DNA from 3 places in the Sphingomonas naphthae genome. Region 1 is predicted to be linked to each of the others. Evidence: predicted binding sites of a transcription regulator. Region 1 holds the regulator's gene; each other region holds the start of a gene.
What was found. The regulator LexA, encoded in region 1, represses DNA repair genes until DNA is damaged. The targets are predictions, from matches to a motif close to GTTCCNCNCTTGTTCT.

Region 1 (3,274 bases):
CGTGGAGGACGACGCGGTGATCGCCACCGCCACCGTCACCACCAACGGCCGCACCGGGGTCGAGATGGAGGCGATGAGCGCCGTTTCGGTCGCCCTGCTCACCGTCTACGACATGGCCAAGGCGGTCGATAAGGCCATGACGATCGGGGATATTCGTCTCCTGTCCAAGACCGGCGGCAAGTCGGGCGACTGGCGCCGGCCGTGAGCCTGCTCCCGGTCGCCGACGCCCGCGCCCGCCTGCTCGCGCTGGCCGCGCCGCTGCCGATCGAGACCGTGCCGCTGATCGACGCGGCCGGGCGCCATGCCGCCGAACCCGTCCTCGCCCGCCGCACCCAGCCCGCCGCCGATCTCTCCGCGATGGACGGCTACGCCATCCGCTTCGCCGAGCGCCCCGGCCCGTGGCGCATCGTCGGCGAGAGCGCGGCCGGGCGCCCCTTCGCGATCCCGCTGGCCCCCGGCGAGGCCGCGCGCATCTTCACCGGCGCCGCTCTGCCCCCCGGTGCCGACACGATCCTCATCCAGGAGGAAGCCACCGCCGCCGACGGCCTCGTCCGCATGACCGGCAAAGGCCCGCCGGCCCAGGGCGAGCATGTCCGCCGGCGCGGCGCCGATTTCGCGGACGGCGCCCCCCTCATCGCGTCCGGCGATCGCCTCACACCCGCCCGCATCGGCCTCGCCGCCGCCGCCGGTCACGGCGCCCTGCCCGTCCGCCGCCGCGCTCGCGTCGCCCTGATCTCGACCGGCGACGAACTGGTGCCCCCCGGCGCGCCCACGCCCGACGACCGCCTGCCATCCAGCAACGCGCCGATGCTGGCGGCCCTGTGCGGCGGCCCGCTGGCGGAGATCGTCGATCTCGGCATCGTGCCCGACGATCTGGCCGCCCTCACCGCCGCCTTCGCCGAAGCCGCGCGCATCGCCGACGTGGTCGTCACGATCGGCGGGGCCTCGGTCGGCGACCATGATCTCGTCCGCCCCGCGCTGGCAGCGGCGGGCGCGGCGCTCGATTTCTGGCGGGTCGCGATGCGGCCGGGCAAGCCGCTGATGGCGGGGCGGATCGGCGACGCGGTCGTGCTCGGCCTGCCCGGCAACCCCGTCTCCGCCTTCGTCGGCGCCACCCTGTTCCTGAAACCGCTGCTCGCGCGTCTCTCCGGCGCGGTCGATCCCGCCCCCCCGATGGCCTTCGCCACCCTGCTCCATCCCCTCCCCGCCGTGGGTGGCCGAACCGATTTCCTGCGTGGGATCAATCAGATGGATGGCATTCGTGCGATGAATCGGCAGGACAGCGCCGGCCTGTCCTCGCTCGCCGCGGCCGATTGCCTGATCGTCCGCCCCGCCGGCGCGCCGCCCATCGCGGCGGGGGAACAGGTCGAGATCGTTACGCTCGCTTGACAGTCTGTTCCATGTTGCCTAGACGTTCCGCGTTCGTTCCCGATGGGGTATCATGCGATGCTGACGTCCAAGCAGAATGAGCTGCTCACCTTCATCAACCATCGACTGGGCGAGACCGGCGTGTCTCCCTCGTTCGAGGAGATGAAGGAGGCGCTCGACCTCAAGTCCAAGTCGGGGGTTCACCGGCTCATCAATGCGCTGGAGGAGCGCCAGTTCATTCGCCGCCTGCCCAACCGCGCCCGCGCGCTAGAGGTGCTGCGGATGCCCGAACTGATGCGCAAGGCCCCGCCCGCCTTGGTCGCCGTGCCGAAGAAGCCGATCCCGCAGGCCGCCAACGACGTGCTGGAAATCCCGCTCCACGGCCGCATCGCCGCCGGCGTGCCGATCGAGGCGATGGAGGGGCAGACCAGCCTGTCCGTCCCCGCCGCGCTGCTGGGCCCGGGCGAACATTATGCGCTCGAGGTCTCGGGCGATTCGATGGTCGAGGCCGGGATCCTCGATGGCGACTATGCGCTCATCCAGCGCACCGAGAGCGCCCGCGAAGGCCAGATCGTCGTCGCCCTGATCGACGAGATGGAAGCGACGCTCAAATATTTCCGCCGCGAAGGCACGATGATCCGGCTCGATCCGGCCAATCGCGCCTATGATCCGCAACGCTACAGCCCGGCGCAGGTCCGCGTGCAGGGCCGCCTCGCCGGCCTGCTCCGCCGCTACTGATCGCGCCCGATATGGCGCATGACCCGAAGGCGTTGCGGCCGATCCTGGAAGCCGCGACGCCGCCGGACGCCGAACTGGCGATGCGCGCCATGTTCGGCGGGCGGATGGCTCGCGCCCGAACTCGGCCTCCCTCTCGCCATTGGATGATGATTGCCTATCAGTGACGGGCTGATCGGCCTGGCGCTGTGCTGGTGTGCCTGATTCCATCGCGGGCTCGCCCAGCGTCGGTAACCGAAACCGAAAATAGGATTTCCCCGCGCATCCTCCCCTTGGCCTGAAGATGGCGACTGCGACCGGCGCGGTCCTGCCACTTGCATCCGGCAGGATGTGCCCTTGAGAGGGCTATCGCACCTCCGGGGAGGCGCGGGCGGCCGGGGGCGGGGCGGATCCCATGCTGAGGTGGCAGCAGGATCGAACACCGCACCGGGCCTTTGACGATCACGCGAAGCTTCGGCTGATGCCGGATGACTCCGCGCCGGTCGCCCCGGCGGCCTGCGCCACCAGGAGCCTGCCCCCTCCACCGCGATCACCAGTGACGGAAGCGGCGCGGCTTGTACGCTATTTGTTCTGGTTTGTCAAGTTTTAGATTGTGGTTAGATTCTGCGGCTGTCACTTCGCCACAGACTGCGCGCCTTCGATGGGCATAGCAGGGTTACCGGCGCGACGGTTAGAACCAGGACGACGAACGCTCTGGCGTCCAAGGGGCTTATTTGTTCCTTGGTGACGTCGAAGAAGGCAAACGTGAACCAAATCAGGAAGAAGGTCCAACTACACATAAGCCACGGCAACAGCCGCAACTAGCAGGGCGATGACCTTTCGCATGATCTATCCCTATCGCTGTGGTGATGATCTGCAAGAGCAGGTGGCAGCGAACCGATCGCGACGATCGTCACCCCGGACGTGTTCCGGGGTCCACCGGCTCCCGATCGATCCGGTTGAAGGACGGCATTGACGCGTGCTTCGGGCTGGACCCCGGCACGAGGCCGGGGTGACGAGCATCGTGGGGCGGCGGATTCCCCGCCCCGCCCCCTAGCGCGCCTGAAACCGCGCCCAATCCTCTTCCGAAAGGCGCACCTCGACGACCTGCGTCTCGCCCTCGGTCTCCTCGTGCAGCACTTCGCCATGCTGGTGGAGCCAGGCGAGGGTCGCGCCGTCGGTGAGGGGGATG
Region 2 (3,274 bases), 590 kb from region 1:
CTCGCACACCTCGCACGGCGCGGCGGACTGATATTTGGCCAGTTCCTCGCGCATCCACGCGCTCTCGGTGGAGGCCATGCGGCGATCGAGATTGCCGATCACGCCCTCGAAGGCCTTGCTCACCTGATACGACTTCTTGCCGTCGATGAAGGTGAGCGTCACCGCCTTCCCCTTGGTGCCGTTCAGCACCACGGCCTGCTGCTCGGGCGTCAGTTCGCGCCACGGCGTCTTGAGCGAGAAATCGAACGCGCGGCCGAGGCTCGCCAGCACCTGCATGTAATAAGGGCTGGGCGGGTTGGACTTGGCCCACGGCACCACCGCGCCCTTCTCGATCGAGAGAAGCTCGTTGGGCACCACCAGCTGCGGATCGAAATAGAGCTTCTCGCCGAGGCCGTCGCACGCCGGGCAGGCGCCCTGCGGCGCGTTGAACGAGAAGAGGCGCGGCTCGATCTCGGCGATGGTGAAGCCCGAGACGGGGCAGGCGAACTTCTCGGAAAATGTGATGCGGTTGGGCGGCAGCGTGCCGACGCCGGCCGCCGCCGATCCCTTGGCGGCGCCCTTCTTGCTGGTGCCCTTGGTGGCCACTTCGGCCTCGCGGCCCGGCACCACCGCGTCGACCAGATCGACATAGGCCAGCCCCTCGGCCAGCTTCAGCGCCGTCTCGAAGCTCTGCGCCAGCCGCGTCTCGATATCGGGCCGCACGACGAGGCGATCGACCACCACCTCGATGTCATGCTTGTATTTCTTGTCGAGCGCGGGGGCCTCCTCGATCTCGACCATCTCGCCGTCGATCCGCACGCGGGTGAAGCCGGCGCGCTGCCATTCGGCCAGCTCCTTCTTATACTCGCCCTTGCGGCCGCGCACGGCGGGGGCGAGCAGCAGGAAGCGCGTGCCCTCCGGCAGCGCCATCACCCGATCGACCATCTGGCTCACGGTCTGCGCCGAGATCGGCAGGCCGGTGGCGGGCGAATAAGGCACGCCCACCCGCGCCCACAGCAGGCGCATGTAATCGTAGATTTCGGTGACGGTCGCCACGGTCGAGCGCGGGTTGCGGCTGGTCGTCTTCTGCTCGATCGAGATCGCGGGGGAGAGGCCCTCGATATGCTCGACATTGGGCTTCTGCATCAGCTCCAGGAACTGGCGCGCATAGGCCGACAGGCTCTCGACATAGCGGCGCTGGCCCTCGGCGTAGATGGTGTCGAAGGCGAGGCTCGACTTGCCCGACCCGGACAGGCCGGTGATGACGACCAGCTTGTCGCGCGGGATTTCGACATCCACGCCCTTCAGATTGTGCTCGCGCGCGCCGCGCACGGAAATGTGGGTCAGGCTCATGGAGTCAGTTCTACTTCTGTTCTGTGCGGAGGGCCAGAGGGGAAGATAGGGTGCGGGTGCGCGGATGCCTAGCGGGGGCGGGGGGCATAAAAGCCCCTCCCCTTCAGGGGAGGGGAGCGCCACCGAAACCCTTGAACTCCCCTGCCAGTGTATTATCTCCCTCCCACACCTCCAGCCCAAGGACCGGCGATGGCGAAGAAGAAGGCCAAATCCCCCAAGCTGCCCAAGGAGATATTGGGCGTGAAGCTGCCGAAGGAAATCCGCGAGCAGGGCGGCGCGCTGCTAGCCAAGGCCGCCGCATCCCCCGCCGCCCGCGAGATCGTCGCCGCCGGCCTCACCATGGCCGCCGCCGCCGCGACCGCCGCCGTGGCGAAGAAGCGCACTCCCGCCGATCCGTCCACCACGCCGCCGAACCCGGCCAGGCCGGCGGGCACCACCGATCCACAGGCGATCGCCGATGCGCTGGGCGGGGCGGCGGAGATCGTGCTGGGGCGGTTGTTTGGGGGAAAGAGGTAAAGGCTGTCTACGGCGCCGCTATCCCGCTTGCCCCGTCACGGCATCGTCAGAACCGTCGCTGGCCCGCATCGACCTTTTCGCACAGGCCGGAAAAATCCTGCCCGGTGCCCTTGATCGTGATTTCGCCGGTCTGGCGATCGATCCTGAGCTTCGGCTTGTTGAGGCCGTTCAGGCGATAGCTCGCCCGGATCTCGTTGGCTCCGACGATCACGTCGTCCAACGGCCACCAATGCTGGTGGTCGCCGCCCGAATTGAGCGGCGGGATGAGCTTCTCCGGCAATCGGATGCGGCCGTCGCTGCCATAGATTTGTAGGGTGACGGCGGAGGCGAAGCCCTGCATTTCGGTCTGCACGCCGCTGCGTGACCGATATTTGTGATCGTAGCGATCCCATTCCAGCGTATTGACGTAGCCGGACCCCAGTTTTTCGCCCTGGCCCGAGCAGATCAGGTTGATCGCGTCACTACCGTCACCGGCCTGAGAGAGCGCCGGGGTGGCGAGAAGGAGCGTTGCGGTTGCCGCCAGCGAAATCCCACGCAATGCCATTCTCCCGCTTGTTTCGCGGCAGGATGACAGAAGCTGACCGTGCGGGCCAGCGCCTTGGCTAGAGAATTACGATCGCGGCGAGCAGAAAAAGGCCCACGCTGCAAAAGGTCGACAAAAGCGCGTCACCCGCCCCTACCAATAATGGCACACGCAAGCGGCGCGCGAACCAGCATGTCTGGACCGACAGATACCAGACGACCGCCGTGCCGATCGATACGGCCGCGACGATATGGGCTCCGGTGAAGGCGAACCCGCCGGCGAGGCTACCCACGCCCACGAGCAAGGCGAGCGGAGCGGTCGTGTAGCATTGTCCGTAGAACGGCCGCCGCAAGCTGGCATGGGTCAATCGCGTGTGCTGACGACGCAGCAAACGCACCGCCATCATGAGGGGGAACAGGCTGAACAGCAGCAGCCTCAGCGCGAGCAGCGCCAGATCGCTGTCGACAAGCGCGGCGAGCCCGTGATTGTCGGACAACAAGGGATTGCGGGGCGCGACGGTGACCTCGAAGCCATGCGACAGCAGCAACGTCAGAAACAGGAAGAGAGGCGGCCGGATCGCATCCTCATATTGATCCTCGGGGCGATCCGAGACCTCGCGATCGGCATAGTTCATCATCCGCTGCGGGTGGAACAGCGTGCGCCATAGTGTCAGCGGATAGAAAACGAGCCAACTCGCCACGGCATAAAGCGCCTCGTCGAGTGACTCGATGATCTTCATGAAATCCATCGGCGGAGCTTCGCGCGCGGACGGCGCGGTGTCGAGGGGGCTGGCATGTAATGATATGTTGTAACATCCCACAAACCCCGCTAGACCCCCTTCGCAGTTGCAGCAGAGGCGCGCCGGTATCCGCGCGTCGGGGCGAGTGGAGCGTACATGACGAA
Region 3 (3,274 bases), 590 kb from region 1:
CCAATCCAGCAATTCCGCGATCCGCTCGAGCCGCCGGTTGCCGCCGCCCACCACCAACACGTCCGCAAACGATCCCTGCCCCGCTTCCCGACGCATCCCATGCCTCCTCGATCCCTCAAGGAGAATGAATCACCAATCCACACCTTATGCAAAGATCTCGCTTTCGCAGGAGCACGGAGGTTGGATTGGCTAATGCCATCCAATTCGCCCGTTCGTCCCGAGCGAAGTCGAGGGGCGTGCCCCAAGCGGTGCGTCCAGCCTCACGTCCCTCGACTACGCTCGGGACGAACGGCCTCCAGTCAGAGTCGAGAGCCACACGAGCCCCAGCCCTCACGCAGCCGCGCTGGCGTTCCCGAACAGCGCCACCTGCAACCGGTCCCGATCGCGCCGCACCGTTTCCAGCGCGCCTTCGGCCAGCGCGGCTTCGGCGCGGCTGCGTTCGATGTCCTTCTGGAGCGCTTCGATCCGCTGCTCCTGCTCGCGCAGCGCGGCCTCGTGCGCGGCCATGAGCTTTTCGAGCTTGGTGCGGACCTGTCCGGCACGCCCCTCGGCTCGCTCCACCGCCCGCTCGTGGCCGGCCAGCGACTTGGCGAGCTGGTCGGCCCGCTCCACCGCCGCCGCGCGCGCGGTCTCGACCGCCGCATGGCGCTGGCGGAGCGATTCCGATTCCTCTTCCAGCAGGCGCACCCGCTCGGCCTGACGGTCGAGGACGGTCTGGCGCTCGCCGATGGCGCGTTCGGCCAGCTGCTGGCGGCTGCCGGCCTCGTTGAGGCGCGAGCCCAGCTGGTTGTTGAGTTCCTCCAGCTTGGTCGCGCGCACCACCGACGTTTCCAGCCGGGTCTGCGTGGCGGACAGTTCGGAGCGGATCAGTTCGAGCTGGGTTTCCAGCTGGCGGACCACGCGGGTCGATTCGGCCTGGAGCGCCAGCGCGCCGGCCTCGCTCGCCGTCACCCGCGCGCGTTCGGCGGCGAGCTGGGTTTCCAGATCGTTCTCGATCCGGGTGAGCCGCGCCACTTCGGACGAGGATTGCTCGTAGCGCTTCTTGAGGACGGCGGTTTCCTCGGCGATCAGCGCATTGTCCTGCGTGGCGCGGGCGAGGCCGGATTCGGCCTCCGCGCGCCGGCGATCGACCTCCTCGAGGTGACCGCGCAGATTGCCGACATCGTGATCCATCTCGTCGTTGCGGGCGAGCGCGTCGCGCAGCGCGGAATCGAGATGCTGGGCCTTCAGTTCGAGCTGGAGAAGGTCGTTGCGCATACGATCGATCTCGATCGCGCGCTCTTCCAGGGTGGTGCCCTGCGCGGCGCGGACCGCCTCGGCCTCGCCCAGCGCCATTTCGGCGGCGGAGAGCTTGCCCACGGCGTCGCGCTCCTGCGCCTGCGCCGAATAGAGCGCGGCCTCCATCGTCTCGTGCATGTGGCGCAGCGCGGTCAGCTCGGAATGCTCCGCCCGGCGCGTCTCATATTCCTGCGCCAGCGGGCCCTTGATCTCGGCCATCAGCGGCTCGATGCCGCGCAGCTGCTCCATCAGGCGGCCGATGCTGTCGAGCGCCGAATTCATCATCTCGTAGCGGCCGCCGATGGCCTGCGCCGAGGCGGCCAGCTGCGGGGTCAGTTCGGGCTCGGCCAGCGGCGCGATCTCCGGCGCCTGCTGCTCAGGCTCCGCCCGCTGCCCCTTGCTCAGCAACCACATACCGCGCCCGTCCCCTGCCATGATGATATCCTTCCGCCGCCCAAATGGCTGCTCCCCGGCGAAAAGTTAAGCCATAGCAACCCTGGCTTGTCGAGTCTGTCGCTGCACCCGGATGACGGTTCGGAGACGGTGTGGCCCGCTCGCGACGGCGCTTGCGGGCGGGGCCGACGTTCCCTAACTGTTCGCCGGTGACCGACATTTCCCCCGAAGCGCCCTACCTCCGCGGGCTGAACGCACCCCAGCGCGAGGCGGTGCTGACCACCGAAGGCCCGGTTCTGGTGCTGGCCGGCGCCGGCACCGGCAAGACCGCCGCGCTCACCGCCCGCCTCGCCCATCTGGTGGCGACGCGGCGAGCGTGGCCGAGCGAGATCCTGGCGGTCACCTTCACCAACAAGGCCGCGCGCGAGATGCGCCACCGCATCGGCCGGATGCTGGGCGATGCGGTGGAGGGGATGCCGTGGCTCGGCACCTTCCACTCGATCGCCGCCAAGATGCTGCGCCGCCATGCCGAGCTGGTCGGGCTGCAATCCAATTTCACCATCCTCGATACCGACGATCAGCTGCGCCTGCTGAAACAGCTGATCGTGGCGGCCGACATCGACGAGAAACGCTGGCCCGCGCGCCAGCTGGCGGGGCTGATCGATCGCTGGAAGAATCGCGGCTGGGTGCCGGCCGATATCGATGCGGCCGAGAGCGAGGCCTATGCCAACGGGCGCGGCGGCGAACTCTACCAGCGCTATCAGGACCGGCTGAAGGCGGTGAACGCCTGCGACTTCGGCGACCTGCTGCTCCACATGCTCGTCATCCTCAAGACGCATCGCGACGTGCTGGAAAGCTATCAGCAACGCTTCCGCTACATCCTCGTCGACGAATATCAGGACACGAATTCGAGCCAGTATCTCTGGCTCCGCCTGCTCGCCCAGACGCGCAAGAACATCTGCTGCGTGGGTGACGATGACCAGTCGATCTATTCGTGGCGCGGCGCCGAGGTGGCCAACATCCTGCGCTTCGAGCGGGACTTTCCGGGCGCCGCCGTGATCCGGCTGGAGCAGAATTACCGATCGACCGGCCATATTCTCGCCGCCGCGTCTGGCGTGATCGCGCAAAATGGCGGGCGGCTCGGCAAGACACTGTGGACCGAGGCCGACAGCGGCGAGAAGGTTCGCGTGATCGGCGTGTGGGACGGGCCGGAGGAAGCCCGCCGCGTCGGCGACGAGATCGAGGCGGCGCAGCGGCGCGGCACGAAGCTGGACGACGTGGCGATCCTCGTCCGCGCCCAGTTCCAGACGCGCGAGTTCGAGGATCGCTTCATCGCGATCGGCATGCCCTATCGCATCGTCGGCGGCTTCCGCTTCTACGAGCGCGCCGAGATCCGCGACGCCCTGGCCTATCTGCGCGTCATCTCCCAGCCGGCCGATGATCTGGCGTTCGAGCGGATCGTGAACGTCCCCAAGCGGGGGCTGGGCGACAAGGCGGTGCAGAAGATCCACCAGCTCGCCCGCGCCGAGGGCATCTCGCTGATGCTGGCCGCCGCCCGCATCCTCGACAGCGACGAGCTGACCGGGGCGGCGCGCAAGTCGCT

Region 2: uvrA (excinuclease ABC subunit UvrA) is a predicted target of LexA. The motif match lies at 1,340-1,355, and genes of this name have one in related genera.
Region 3: PQ455_RS05995 (ATP-dependent helicase) is a predicted target of LexA. The motif match lies at 1,862-1,877, and genes of this name have one in related genera.

Annotation. Positions count from the first base shown of each region.
Region 1 covers NZ_CP117411.1:1,864,946-1,868,219, forward strand. The annotation lists gene moaC (cyclic pyranopterin monophosphate synthase MoaC) at 1-205, shown strand, start outside; gene PQ455_RS08820 (molybdopterin molybdotransferase MoeA) at 202-1,389, shown strand; gene lexA (transcriptional repressor LexA) at 1,447-2,106, shown strand; gene PQ455_RS08830 (hypothetical protein) at 2,118-2,270, shown strand; gene hflX (GTPase HflX) at 3,136-3,274, opposite strand, start outside.
Region 2 covers NZ_CP117411.1:2,459,122-2,462,395, reverse strand. The annotation lists gene uvrA (excinuclease ABC subunit UvrA) at 1-1,332, opposite strand, end outside; gene PQ455_RS11840 (hypothetical protein) at 1,522-1,848, shown strand; gene PQ455_RS11835 (hypothetical protein) at 1,895-2,386, opposite strand; gene PQ455_RS11830 (hypothetical protein) at 2,451-3,191, opposite strand; gene PQ455_RS11825 (TonB-dependent receptor) at 3,267-3,274, shown strand, end outside.
Region 3 covers NZ_CP117411.1:1,271,530-1,274,803, forward strand. The annotation lists gene PQ455_RS05985 (IS5 family transposase) at 1-96, opposite strand, end outside; gene PQ455_RS05990 (intermediate filament-like cell shape determinant CreS) at 331-1,713, opposite strand; gene PQ455_RS05995 (ATP-dependent helicase) at 1,881-3,274, shown strand, end outside.